2 regions of the Cellulosimicrobium sp. GQ32 genome follow, and region 2 is predicted to be linked to the other one. Evidence: predicted binding sites of a transcription regulator. Region 2 holds the regulator's gene; the other holds the start of a gene.
The links. Region 2 encodes LexA, which represses DNA repair genes until DNA is damaged. Its sites were predicted from a motif close to TCGAACANNTGTTCGA; they were not measured.
Positions count from the first base shown of each region.

Region 1: a site for LexA is predicted at 3,486-3,501, ahead of uvrA (excinuclease ABC subunit UvrA). Genes of this name have one in related genera too.

Region 1 is NZ_JCAXEP010000002.1:144,132-150,600, forward strand. It holds gene AC6CH9_RS04300 (TerC family protein) at 157-1,161, shown strand; gene AC6CH9_RS04305 (TerC family protein) at 1,161-2,291, shown strand; gene AC6CH9_RS04310 (YciI family protein) at 2,301-2,600, opposite strand; gene AC6CH9_RS04315 (MBL fold metallo-hydrolase) at 2,694-3,401, opposite strand; gene uvrA (excinuclease ABC subunit UvrA) at 3,531-6,469, shown strand, end outside.
Region 2 is NZ_JCAXEP010000007.1:150,415-156,883, forward strand. It holds gene AC6CH9_RS13275 (ATP-dependent DNA helicase) at 1-697, shown strand, start outside; gene AC6CH9_RS13280 (L-lactate dehydrogenase) at 747-1,757, shown strand; gene lexA (transcriptional repressor LexA) at 1,869-2,603, opposite strand; gene AC6CH9_RS13290 (LysM peptidoglycan-binding domain-containing protein) at 2,936-3,304, shown strand; gene nrdR (transcriptional regulator NrdR) at 3,720-4,253, shown strand; gene AC6CH9_RS13300 (aldo/keto reductase) at 4,323-5,414, opposite strand; gene AC6CH9_RS13305 (DUF5302 domain-containing protein) at 5,581-5,775, shown strand; gene AC6CH9_RS13310 (pyridoxamine 5'-phosphate oxidase family protein) at 5,834-6,253, opposite strand; gene serA (phosphoglycerate dehydrogenase) at 6,371-6,469, opposite strand, start outside.

The DNA of each region.
Region 1 (6,469 bases), on a different contig from region 2:
CTCCGCGGTGATGTCGTCATCACGGCCGGCGCAGTCGTCGGCCCGGTGTCACCGGTCCCGCAACCACCAGCCCGCGTCCCGTGCGGGTGCGCGTGGCGGTGCGTGGCGGAAGAGACCTTCGGTACACAGTGCTCCCCACGTACCGGAGGAATCTTCATGGATGTGCCTGTCTGGGCCTGGCTCGTCACCATCGGCGTGATCCTCGCGATGCTCGCCGTCGACTACGTCGGGCACGTGCGCACCCCGCATGCCCCGAGCCTGCGCGAGGCCACCTGGTGGTCCGCGGGCTACGTCGCCGTCGCGGTCGCCTTCGGCGGGATCGTCTGGGCCGTCTGGGGCTCGACGTACGGCGGCGAGTACTTCGCCGGCTACATCACGGAGAAGAGCCTGTCGGTCGACAACCTCTTCGTGTTCGTCCTCATCATGACGAGCTTCCGCGTCCCGCGGCTCTACCAGCAGAAGGTGCTGCTCATCGGCATCACGATCGCGCTGGTCCTGCGGACGATCTTCATCTTCCTCGGCGCGGCCCTCATCGAGAACTTCAGCTGGATCTTCTACGTCTTCGGCGCGTTCCTGCTCTACACCGCGTGGACGCAGGTCAAGGCGGGCTCGGGCCACGACGAGGAGTTCCACGAGAACGGCGCGCTCAAGCTGACCCGCCGCCTGTTCCCGACGACGGAGACGTACGTCGAGGACAAGATGACGGCGAAGATCGACGGCAAGCGCTACATCACCCCGATGCTCATCGTGATGATCGCGATCGGCAGCGCCGACCTGCTCTTCGCGGTCGACTCGATCCCGGCGATCTTCGGGCTCACGCAGGAGACCTACCTCGTGTTCGCCGCCAACGCGTTCTCGCTGCTCGGCCTGCGCCAGCTCTACTTCCTCATCGACGGCCTCCTCGACCGCCTCGTGTACCTCGCGTACGGCCTCGCGGCGATCCTCGGCTTCATCGGCGTCAAGCTGCTCATCCACGCGCTGCACAAGAACGAGGTGCCGTTCATCAACGGCGGTGAGCACATCACCGTCATCCCGGAGATCCCGACCGCGCTGTCCCTCGGGTTCATCGTCGTCGTGCTCACGATCACCACGGTCGCGAGCCTCGCCAAGGACCGCGCCGACCGCCGGCGCTCCGTCGAGAGCTCGGAGGGCTCACGCTGATGGTTCACGAGCTCCCCGTCTGGTTCGAGTGGGCGTCGCTGTCGGCGCTCGCGGTGCTGCTCCTGGTCGACCTGTTCGTCGTGGGGCGTCGCCCGCACGTCCCCTCGATGCGCGAGAGCGCGCTGTGGGTCGGCTTCTACGTCGCGCTCGCCCTCGTCTTCGGGGCGATCGTCGGCGCGGTCGGCGGGGCGGCACCGGCCGGGGAGTTCTACGCCGGGTGGCTCACGGAGTACAGCCTCTCCGTGGACAACCTCTTCGTGTTCGTCATCATCATGGCGAGGTTCGCGGTGCCGCGGGACCAGCAGCAGCGGGTGCTGATGGTCGGCATCATCGTCGCGCTCGTCCTGCGCGGGGCGTTCATCCTTGCGGGCGCGGCGATCATCGCGCAGTTCGTGTGGGTGTTCTACCTGTTCGGCGCCTTCCTCATCTACACGGCGATCAAGCTCGTGGCCGGCGGGGACGAGCCGGAGGAGTACCACGAGAACCGCGCCGTGCGGGCACTGCGGAAGGTGCTGCCGCTGGGCACGCAGTACGACGGCGGCCGGCTGCGCACGGTCGAGGACGGCAAGCGGGTCTTCACGCCGCTGGTCATCGTGTTCCTCGCGATCGGCAGCACCGACCTGCTCTTCGCGTTCGACTCGATCCCGGCGATCTTCGGGCTCACCCAGGACCCGTTCATCGTCTTCACGACGAACGTCTTCGCGCTCATGGGGCTCCGCCAGCTCTACTTCCTGCTGGGCGGCCTGCTCGAGCGGCTGGTCTACCTGCCGATCGGTCTCGCGGTGATCCTCGGGTTCATCGGCGTGAAGCTCGTCCTCGAGGCGCTGCACGAGAACACGCTGCCGTTCATCAACGGCGGCGAGCATCTCGACGCCGTCCCGACGGTCCCGATCTGGCTGTCGCTCGTCGTGATCGTCGGTGCGCTCGCCGTCACGACCGTCGCGAGCCTGCTGCGGACGCGCGCGCTGCACGCCCAGGACGGCCCGGCCGCGACGGTCGCCACGAACGACGTCGCCGGTCCCGTCGAGGACGCGGTCGAGGCGCCTGCGGACGAGACCGTCGACGAGGTCGCGTCTACCGGCGAGGCGCCGCCGTGGGGCACGGGCGCGCAGGACGGCGCCGCGCGCTAGCGCGCCTGGTCAGGCCCGGTGGGCCCAGTCGCCGATGACCGGCGCCCACGGGCGGACCGTGCGCTCGGCGACGAGGCCCGCCCGCCCGAACGGGTCGTCGTCGAGGACTGCGGCGACGGCGTCGGGCGTCTCCCCGTCGAGCACGAGCAGCGCCCCGGCGGGTGCGCCCTCGTGCGCGGGCAGCGGGCCGGACGCCAGGAGCGTGCCCCGGGCGTACAGGTCGCTCAGGAACGCGCGGTGCTCCGGACGCAGGGCGTCGAGCTCCGGGACGCGATCGGCGTAGACGTAGGTGACGGCGTGGATCGGCATGCCGTCAGTGAACCAGGACCGCCCGACGGCGCGCGGTCGGGTCCGCGCTTCGGTCGTCACCGGCGGCGGCGACCCGGGCTGGTCGGCCCCCCGCTACCAGCCGCGCTCGCGCCACTCGCCGAGGTGCGGGCGCTCGGCGCCGAGGGTCGTGTCCGCGCCGTGGCCGGGGTAGACCCACGTCGCGTCGTCGAACCGGTCGAAGACGCGCTCCGAGACGTCCGTGAGCAACCGCTCGAAGCGGGCCGGGTCGCGCTGGGTGTTCCCGACGCCGCCCGGGAACAGCGAGTCGCCCGTGAACAGGTGCACCCGGCCCGCCACCGCCTCCGGCTCGTGCACCTCGGCGGGCTCGCGGTAGGCCAGCGCGACGGATCCCGGCGTGTGCCCGCGCAGCGCCACGACCTCGAGTGCGAGGTCCCCGGCGCGGACGACGTCGCCATGACGGAGACGGCGGGTGACGTGCACGTCCGCGGCCGCCGCGACCGCGTCGGCATCGAGGTCCCCGACGGCCGTCGTCGCGCCGGTGACCGCGACGATCGAGGCGAGTGCGCGCAGGTGGTCCGCGTGGCGGTGCGTCGTGACGACGACGTCGAGGCGTGCGGCCGGCGACCCGTCGCGGACCAGCGCGAGGACGTCGTCGGGCGCGTCCGCGGCGTCGATCAGGACCTGGGCACCCGTGCGCCGGCACGTGAGGAGGTAGACGTCGTTCGCGAGCGGTCCGACGGCGAGCTTGCGGATCTCGACCTCGTCGAGGCGGCGCCGGTCGCTCGGCCCGCCGACGACGACCTGTCCCGTGTACACCATGGGGTCAGTCTGCCGCGCCGGTCCGCGTCAGGACCGCGGGTGGGCCTGCGGTGAGCGTTCGTCGGAGGACGCGCGAAGGTGACGTCGAACACCTGTGCGAATGTCGGCGGTCGGTCGTACGATGCTGCGGTGAGCAATCGCCTCGTCATCTCCGGTGCCCGCGAGCACAACCTCCGCAACGTCGACCTCGACCTCCCGCGGGACAAGCTCATCGTCTTCACGGGGCTCTCCGGCTCGGGCAAGTCGTCGCTCGCCTTCGACACCATCTTCGCGGAGGGGCAGCGCCGCTACGTCGAGTCGCTGTCCGCGTACGCGCGCCAGTTCCTCGGGCAGATGGACAAGCCCGACGTCGACTTCATCGAGGGCCTGTCGCCCGCGGTGTCGATCGACCAGAAGTCCACGAACCGCAACCCGCGCTCGACCGTCGGCACCATCACCGAGGTCTACGACTACCTGCGCCTGCTCTTCTCGCGCGCCGGCACGCAGCATTGTCCGGTCTGCGGCGAGCGCGTGACCGCGCAGACGCCGCAGCAGATCGTCGACCGGCTCCTCGAGCTGCCGGAGGGCACGCGGTACCAGGTGCTGGCGCCGGTGGTCCGCGGGCGCAAGGGAGAGTACTCAGAGCTCTTCAAGGAGCTCCAGACCAAGGGCTTCGCGCGCGCCCGCGTCGACGGCGAGGTGCGCACGCTCACCGACGTGCCCGCGCTGGAGAAGAAGCTCAAGCACGACATCGAGGTCGTCGTCGACCGCCTCGTGGCACGCGAGGGCGTGCAGCGCCGGCTCACCGACTCGGTCGAGACCGCGCTCGGCCTCGCGGGTGGTCTCGTCGTCATCGAGCTCGTCGACGCCGACGCGGACGACCCGGCGCGCGAGCGCCGCTTCTCCGAGAAGCGGGCCTGCCCCAACGACCACGAGCTCGCGCTCGACGAGATCGAGCCGCGCACGTTCTCCTTCAATGCTCCCTACGGCGCGTGCCCCGAGTGCACGGGCATCGGCTTCCGCCTCGAGGTCGACCCCGACCTCGTGGTGCCGGACGTCGAGAAGTCGCTGGCCGAGGGCGCGGTCGCACCGTGGGCGCAGATCTCCTCGGAGTACTTCGAGCGGGTCCTCACGGCGCTCGCGGACGACCTCGGGTTCTCCATGGACACGCCGTGGCGGGCGCTGCCCGAGCGCGCCAAGAAGGCCGTCCTCCACGGTCAGAACCACCAGGTCCACGTGCGGTACAAGAACCGCTGGGGTCGTGAGCGGCAGTACTCGACCGGGTTCGAGGGCGTCATCACGTTCCTCGAGCGCCGGCACACGGAGACCGAGTCGGACTGGTCCAAGGAGAAGTACGAGGCCTTCATGCGCGAGGTCCCGTGCCCCGTGTGCCAGGGCGCGCGCCTCAAGCCCGAGGTCCTCGCGGTCAAGGTGGGAGGCAAGTCCATCTGGGACGTGTGCCGTCTCCCGCTGCGCGAGGCCGCGGCGTTCCTCGGGGCGCTCGAGCTCGGCGCGCGCGAGCGCGCCATCGCGACGGAGGTGCTCAAGGAGATCGACGCGCGGCTCGGCTTCCTGCTCGACGTCGGCCTCGACTACCTCTCGCTCGAGCGCCCCGCCGCGACGCTGTCCGGCGGCGAGGCGCAGCGCATCCGCCTCGCGACGCAGATCGGCTCCGGCCTCGTCGGCGTCCTCTACGTCCTCGACGAGCCGAGCATCGGCCTGCACCAGCGCGACAACCGCCGCCTCATCGAGACGCTCACGCGCCTGCGCGACCTCGGGAACACCCTCATCGTCGTCGAGCACGACGAGGACACCATCCGCACCGCGGACTGGGTGGTCGACATCGGCCCGGGCGCGGGCGAGCACGGCGGTCGCGTCGTGCACTCCGGCGACTACGCCGGTCTGCTGGAGGCGCCGGAGTCGGTCACCGGCGCCTACCTCGCGGGCCGTCGCAGCATCCCGCTCCCGGCCGAGCGCCGCCCGACGGACCCGAGCCGCCAGGTCAAGGTCGTCGGCGCGCGAGAGCACAACCTCACGGGTATCGACGTGAGCTTCCCGCTCGGGACGTTCACCGCCGTGACCGGGGTGTCGGGGTCGGGCAAGTCGACGCTCGTGAACTCGATCCTCTACACGGTCCTCGCCAACGAGCTCAACGGCGCGCGGCAGGTCGCCGGCCGGCACACGCGCGTCACGGGCCTGGACCACCTCGACAAGGTCGTGCACGTGGACCAGGGGCCGATCGGACGCACGCCGCGGTCCAACCCGGCGACGTACACGGGCGTGTGGGACCACGTGCGCAAGCTCTTCGCGGAGACGACCGAGGCCAAGGTGCGCGGGTACACGCCCGGGCGCTTCTCGTTCAACGTCAAGGGCGGCCGCTGCGAGGCGTGCTCGGGCGACGGGACGTTGAAGATCGAGATGAACTTCCTCCCGGACGTCTACGTGCCGTGCGAGGTGTGCCACGGCGCGCGCTACAACCGCGAGACGCTCGAGGTGCACTTCAAGGGCAAGACCGTGGCCGACGTCCTCGACATGCCGATCGAGGAGGCCGCGGAGTTCTTCGCGGCCGTGCCCGCGATCTCGCGGCACCTCAAGACGCTCGTCGAGGTCGGACTCGGGTACGTCCGTCTCGGTCAGCCGGCCCCGACGCTCTCCGGCGGTGAGGCGCAGCGCGTGAAGCTCGCGAGCGAGCTCCAGAAGCGCTCGACGGGGCGCACGATCTACGTGCTCGACGAGCCGACGACGGGCCTGCACTTCGAGGACATCCGGAAGCTGCTGGGCGTGCTCCAGTCGCTCGTCGACAAGGGCAACAGCGTCCTCGTCATCGAGCACAACCTCGACGTCATCAAGAGCGCGGACTGGGTCGTCGACATGGGACCTGAGGGTGGCTCGGGGGGCGGCAAGGTCGTGGCGCAGGGCACGCCCGAGCAGGTCGCGCGCGTCGAGGCGAGCCACACCGGACGCTTCCTCGCGGAGATCCTCGACCAGCACGACCCGGTGCCGGTCGGTACGCCGACGAAGCCCGGCGCCGCGCAGGCACCCGCCGCGAAGGGGGCCAAGGGCCGCTCGGCGAAGGCCCGCCGGGCGAC
Region 2 (6,469 bases):
CGGTGAGGGCGGCGACGCCGACGCGCCGCGGTGGCGCGGGCTCGACGTCGGGAGCCCGTTCGACTACGCGCGGCAGGGCATCCTCTACGTCGCCAAGCGCCTGCCCACGCCGGGCCGGGAGGCATCCACGGAGCACCAGCTCGACGAGATCGCGGCCCTCGTGGAGGCTGCCGGGGGGCGCACGCTCGGCCTGTTCTCGTCACGCCGCGCCGCGGTCGCCGCGGCGGAGGCGATGCGTGAGCGGCTCGACGTGCCGATCCTGTGCCAGGGCGACGACCAGCTCCCGACGCTCGTGCGGGAGTTCGCCGACGACCCGGCGACGTGCCTGTTCGGCACCCTGTCGCTCTGGCAGGGCGTGGACGTCCCGGGGCCGTCGTGCCAGCTCGTGCTCATCGACCGGATCCCGTTCCCGCGCCCGGACGACCCGGTCAAGTCGGCTCGGGCACGTGCGGTCGAGGCCGCAGGCGGCAACGGGTTCATGCAGGTCTCCGCGACGCACGCAGCGCTCCTGCTGGCGCAGGGCGCCGGCCGGCTCGTGCGGTCCACGGCCGACCGAGGCGTGGTCGCGGTCCTCGACCCGCGCCTCGTGACCGCGCGCTACGGCACGTTCCTCACGCGGTCCATGCCGGGGTTCTGGCAGACGACGGAGCGCGACGTCGCTACCGCTGCGCTACGGCGCCTCGCCGCCCTAGGCTGAGTCCTTCCCGCGAGCATCAGGGAATCCAGCGAACTTTCACGGAGGCGAGATGACGACGAGCACGTCCCCGCAGGGCACCGGCGACGCGACCACGGGCGGTCCGGGAGGGGGAGCGCGGACGACCAAGCTCGCGATCGTCGGGGCCGGCGCGGTCGGGTCGACGCTCGCGTACGCGGCCCTCATGCGCGGCGCCGCGCGCACGGTGGCGCTCCTGGACGTCAACAAGGCGAAGGTCGAGGCGGAGGTGCTCGACCTCCAGCACGGCATCCAGTTCATGCCGATGGCCCGGGTCGAGGGCTCGGACGACGTCGCGGTCTGCGCCGGGGCGGACGTGGTCGTCGTGACGGCCGGGGCGAAGCAGAAGCCCGGCCAGACACGGCTCGACCTCGCGGAGGGCACGATCGGCCTCATGCGCACGATCCTGCCCGGGCTGGTGGAGGTCGCCCCGGACGCGGTCTACGTCATGGTGACCAACCCCGTCGACATCGTCACGTACGCGGCGCTCAAGTTCTCCGGGCTGCCGCCGACGCAGCTCTTCGGCAGCGGCACGGTCCTCGACTCGTCGCGCCTGCGCTTCCTCGTGGCCCAGCACTGCGGCGTCGCGGTGCAGAACGTCCACGCGTACGTCGCGGGCGAGCACGGCGACAGCGAGATCCCGCTGTGGAGCTCGGCGACCATTGGCGGCGTGCCGCTCCTGGAATGGCCTGGCCTCGGCGGGAGGGGGCCCCTCACCGCGGAGGTGCGTGACGACATCGCGCGCGAGGTGGTGCAGTCGGCCTACCGGATCATCGAGGGCAAGGGCGCGACGAACTACGCCGTCGGGCTCGCGGGCACGCGCATCATCGAGGCCGTGCTCGACGACGAGCACCGGATCCTGCCCGTCTCGACGCTCCTGGACGGCGCGTACGGGCTCGACGACGTGTGCCTCTCGCTGCCGACGCTGGTCGACCGGCGGGGCGCCGCCGAGCGGGTCGAGGTACCGCTGGCCGACGCGGAGCTCGCCGGCCTGCGGTCGTCCGCCGAGTCGCTGCGCGCCGTCGCCCGCCGCTTCGGTCTCTGACCGGCCGGGACCGCCGCTTCGGTCTCTGACCGAGCGGCCCGAGCACCGCGAGAGCCGGGTGGTCGACGACCACCCGGCTCTCGGCGTGCTGAGGGGAGGGGCCTCGGTCGCTCAGAGGCTGCGCAGCACGGAGACGACGCGCCCGAGGACCTGGGCGTCGTCTCCCGGGATCGGGTCGTACGCGGCGTTGTGCGGCATGAGCCACACGTGGCCGTCCGCGCGCCGCAGCGACTTCACCGTGGCCTCGCCGTCGATCATCGCCGCGACGATCTCGCCGTTCTCCGCGACCGGCTGGCGGCGCACGACGACCCAGTCGCCGTCGCAGATCGCGGCGTCGATCATCGAGTCGCCCTGGACCCGCAGGAGGAAGAGCTCGCCCTCGCCGACGAGCTGGCGGGGCAGCGGGAAGACGTCCTCGACGACCTGCTCCGCGAGGATCGGTCCACCGGCCGCGATGCGTCCGACGACCGGCACGTACGACGGCGCGGGGTGCGCCTCGTCGTACGGGAGCTGGGGCACGGCGCCCGCGGTCCCGAGCGAGGTCGCGCGGCGCGCGTCGTCCGGCTGGACGACCTCGATGGCGCGGGGGCGGTTCGGGTCGCGCCGCAGGAAGCCCTTGCGCTCGAGCGTCGTGAGCTGGTGCTTCACGGACGACGGGCTCGTCAGGCCGACTGCCTCGCCGATCTCCCGCATGCTCGGCGGGTAGCCGCGCTGCTCGACGCACGCGCGGATGGTCTCGAGCACGAGACGCTGCCGCGGTGTGAGTCCGTCACCCCCCGCCGACCCGTCCGGGAGCTCGCGCACCTCGGCGAGCCCCCGTGCCCTGTCCGTGCCTCGTGCCGCCATGGTCGCTCCGCCTTCGTCCGTCGCGGCCGCCGACGCCTCCCGGCCTGCGGCCTCCCCTCCCGGTGCGTGCGCCCCGGGACCTCGGTCGTTCCACCAGGTCCGAGCGGACATGTCCGGCGAACCGACCTGACCCCAGGCTAGGGGAGGTTGCGACACGAATCAAACACCTGTTCGAGCATGTCTCGACTCTGTCGGCGGTTCGTGATAGACCTTCGTACAGATGTTCTACGTACACGTGTTCGACCGATCTGGTCGGCGCGGGAGGCGAAGGGCTCGCGGCGTCCGATCGACCGGGGAAGGCGATCGGGCCCGCGGGCCGGGACGGAGCAGGCATGGATGCGATGGCGATCTCGACGGTCGGGCCTCTCGGCCGCGCGGGCGGGGCCGCGGCGCCGGAGCGCGCGGGCGAGCGGCCGTTGCGACTCACCCGGCGGGGCCGCGTGGTCCTCGTGCTCCTGGCGGCCGTGGTGCTCCTGCTCGCCGCGCGCGTGGGCGTCGCCGTCGCGAGCGCGCCGGGCGAGCCCGTGGAGGTCCGGGTCCACGTCGTGACCGCGGGGGAGACGCTGTGGGAGCTCGCGCGGGGCGTGGCGGCTCCGGGCGAGGATCTCCGGGACGTCGTGAGCGGGCTCGCCGAGCTCAACGGTCTCTCGTCGTCCGGCCTCCAGGCCGGCCAGAAGATCCTTCTTCCGGCATCTGCCTAGGGCTGCGCCGCTCGTCGTCGGCGCGCCGGGCTTCGTTGTGACGCAGGACACGGCAGCAGATCCTCGTGCGCCGGGTCGCAGGGGTTGCATCTCCGATTAGGTCAGCCTAAGTTAGTCTCACCTCACAACGCCGGCTGGGGGGCTGGGCGGACGAGGCGAGGAGCGCGCGGTCCACCGCGACTCCTGTGCACGTCGTCGCGCGTGAGGCGAGTCACGCGTGAGATGGGGACGGGGGCGTCCCGACGGGGGCGGTCGACCACGACCGCCCCCGTTCTGCTGTCCACGGGCGGGAGCCTGATGCCGTCGTCCCGACCTCCGCGGGGCCTCCGCGCTGGAGGCGTGTTGCACCGCCCCGCCGCGACGGCATACGTTCGTCGCGCCGACCCGTCGGCGCGAACCCGCGGAGGAGCCCGTCATGCACTGCCCGTTCTGCCGCCACGCGGACTCCCGCGTCGTCGACTCGCGCACCTCGGACGACGGCGCGTCGATCCGTCGGCGTCGCCAGTGCCCCGAGTGCAACCGCCGCTTCACGACGATCGAGACCGCGAGCCTGTCCGTGGTCAAGCGCTCGGGCGTCACGGAGCCCTTCTCGCGCGAGAAGATCGTCAACGGCGTGCGCAAGGCCTGCCAGGGGCGCCCCGTCAACGAGGACGACCTGGCGGTGCTCGCTCAGCGCGTCGAAGAGACGATCCGGGCGAGCGGCAGCGCGGAGCTCGACGCGTACGAGATCGGGCTCGCGATCCTCGGGCCGCTGCGCGAGCTCGACGAGGTCGCCTACCTGCGCTTCGCGAGCGTCTACCAGGCGTTCGACTCGCTCGAGGACTTCGAGAGCGCGATCACCTCGCTCCGGGTCGAGCGCGAGGAGCGCGAGTCGGCGGCACGGGCCGAGGTCCTTGACGGCGCCTCTCCCGTCGGGGACGTGAGCGAGGAGCCCGCGCCGCACGCCTGAGGCGGCGCCGCAGCGCCTCGTCGTCGTTCCCGCGTCGCGGACCCCGGACCCCGGACCGCGTCCGCGGTGCTACAGGTCGCTGGACCGCGACGCCCAGATGTTGATGCCCGTGTCCGCGGGCAGCGCGTCGACGGCCGCGAGCTCCTCGGTGGAGAGCCCGGGCGCATCGAGCGCGGCGAGGTTCTCGTCGAGCTGGCGCGTCGAGCTCGCGCCGAGCAGGACCGAGGTGACGCGCTCGTCCCGCATCGCCCAGAGGATCGCCGTCGTCGCGAGGCTGCGCCCGTGGGCGCGGGCGAGGCCGTCGAGCCTGCGCACGTGGTCGAGGTTCGCGTCCGAGAGGAACGTCGGTCGCAGGGGCCCGCCGCGCGCCACGCGGGAGTCGTCCGGGACCCCGCGCAGGTACCGGTCGGTGAGCATCCCCTGGGCGAGAGGAGAGAAGGCCACGACGCCGAGGCCCTCGGCCCCGGCGACGTCGAGCACGGACGCCCCTGCGGGATCGTGCGGGTCGGGCTCCTCGACCCACCGGTTGAGCATCGAGTACGACACCTGGGTCACGACGAGGTCGACGCCGAGCTGCTCCGCGACGCGCAGCGCCTCCCGGGTGCGGCGCGCGGAGTAGGAGGAGATGCCCGCGTACCGCGCGCGTCCCGAGCGGACCGCCGTGGCGAGCGCGCCGACGGTCTCCTCGAGCGGCGTCGTCGGGTCGAAGCGGTGGGAGTAGAAGATCTCGACGTGGTCGAGGCCGAGCCGGCGCAGCGACGCGTCGAGGGACGAGAGCAGGTACTTGCGCGAGCCGCCCTCGCCGTAGGGTCCGGGCCCCATGCGGTAGCCGGCCTTGGTCGTCACGACGAGCTCGTCGCGGACCGACCGCAGCTCGCGCGCGAGCAGGCGTCCCAGCGACTCCTCCGCCGCTCCGCCCGGCGGGCCGTAGTTGTTCGCGAGGTCGAGGTGGGTCACCCCGCGGTCGACCGCGTGCAGCACGATCTCCCGCTGGGTCGCCCGGGGGTCGGCGTCGCCGAAGTTCTGCCACAGCCCCAGCGAGACGGTCGGCAGCGCGAGCCCGGAACGACCGAGACGGCGGTGCGGCAGCGAGGCGCGGCCGGTGGGCGACGGCGGCGCGGCCGGGCGGGCGGCGGGAGCAGGGGAGGCGTCGGGCGGCACGGTGCCGACGCTACCCGACGCCGTCCGACGGCCCGTCGGAGAGCCGACGGACCGGGGGACAAATCAGGTGGCGTCCGGCGACAGGGTGCGGGAGGCTGGCGAGGTGCCCGCACCGTCGGGCCGACGGCAGTGCACGACAGAGTTCCCCATCGACGAGGAGACCGCCATGGCGTCCGACCAGCAGCGATCCGCTGCAGACACCGCACCGACCGACGAGGCCAAGGCGAAGTTCCGGGAGGCGCTCGACCGGAAGAACGCGGCGCGCCACCGGACGGCCGACGGCGAGTCCAACACCGGGTCGGTGCACGGCTCCGAGACCGTCGGTCCGGTCCAGCGCACGTTCCGCCGCAAGTCCGGCTGACCTCCGTCCCGTCGTCCGGTCGCCCCGCACGGGGCGACCGGACGACGCGTGTCTGGGGTCAGTCCTCCGAGCGGGCGAAGCGCCGCCCCGTGAGCTCGCGGGCCTCGACCACGACCCACTCCTCGGTCGGCACGTCGACCGTGGGGACCAGCGGGTCCGCACCGTCCTGGACGGCGTCCACCTCGTGCTCGCTCCGGACGCGGTGCGCGGTCCCGCGGGCGACGACGCTCCACGCCCCGTCGTCGTCGACGTGGTCCCACTCGAGCGCGACGCGCTCGTTGGTCGCGAGGGTCGCGAGCTTGGTCCCCGGCACGGTGCGGAACGCGAGCGTGCGCTCGTGCGCCCGAACCGTGACGGGGTAGATGTCCGGCTCGCCCCGCACGCTCACGGCGAGGCGTGCGACGTGGGTCCCCTCCACGAGGTCCCACGACGCGTCGGCGTCGAGGATCTGCGGCCCGTCGTGCGTGTATCCGGTCATGCCTCATCGTGGCACCGACGCGGACGGGGCGCTCAGCGGCGAAGGTCATGCCGCCCGAGGACCTTCGCCGCGTGCGCCGGGCGACCGGCGCACGCGGCGAGATCGCTCGCGGGGGCGTCAGTCCAGGACGCGCAGGGCGATCGTCTGCTCCATCGCCGCCAGCGCGCCGATGACGGCGGGCTCGACGCGCGAGCCGACGTCGGTGACGACGTAGCC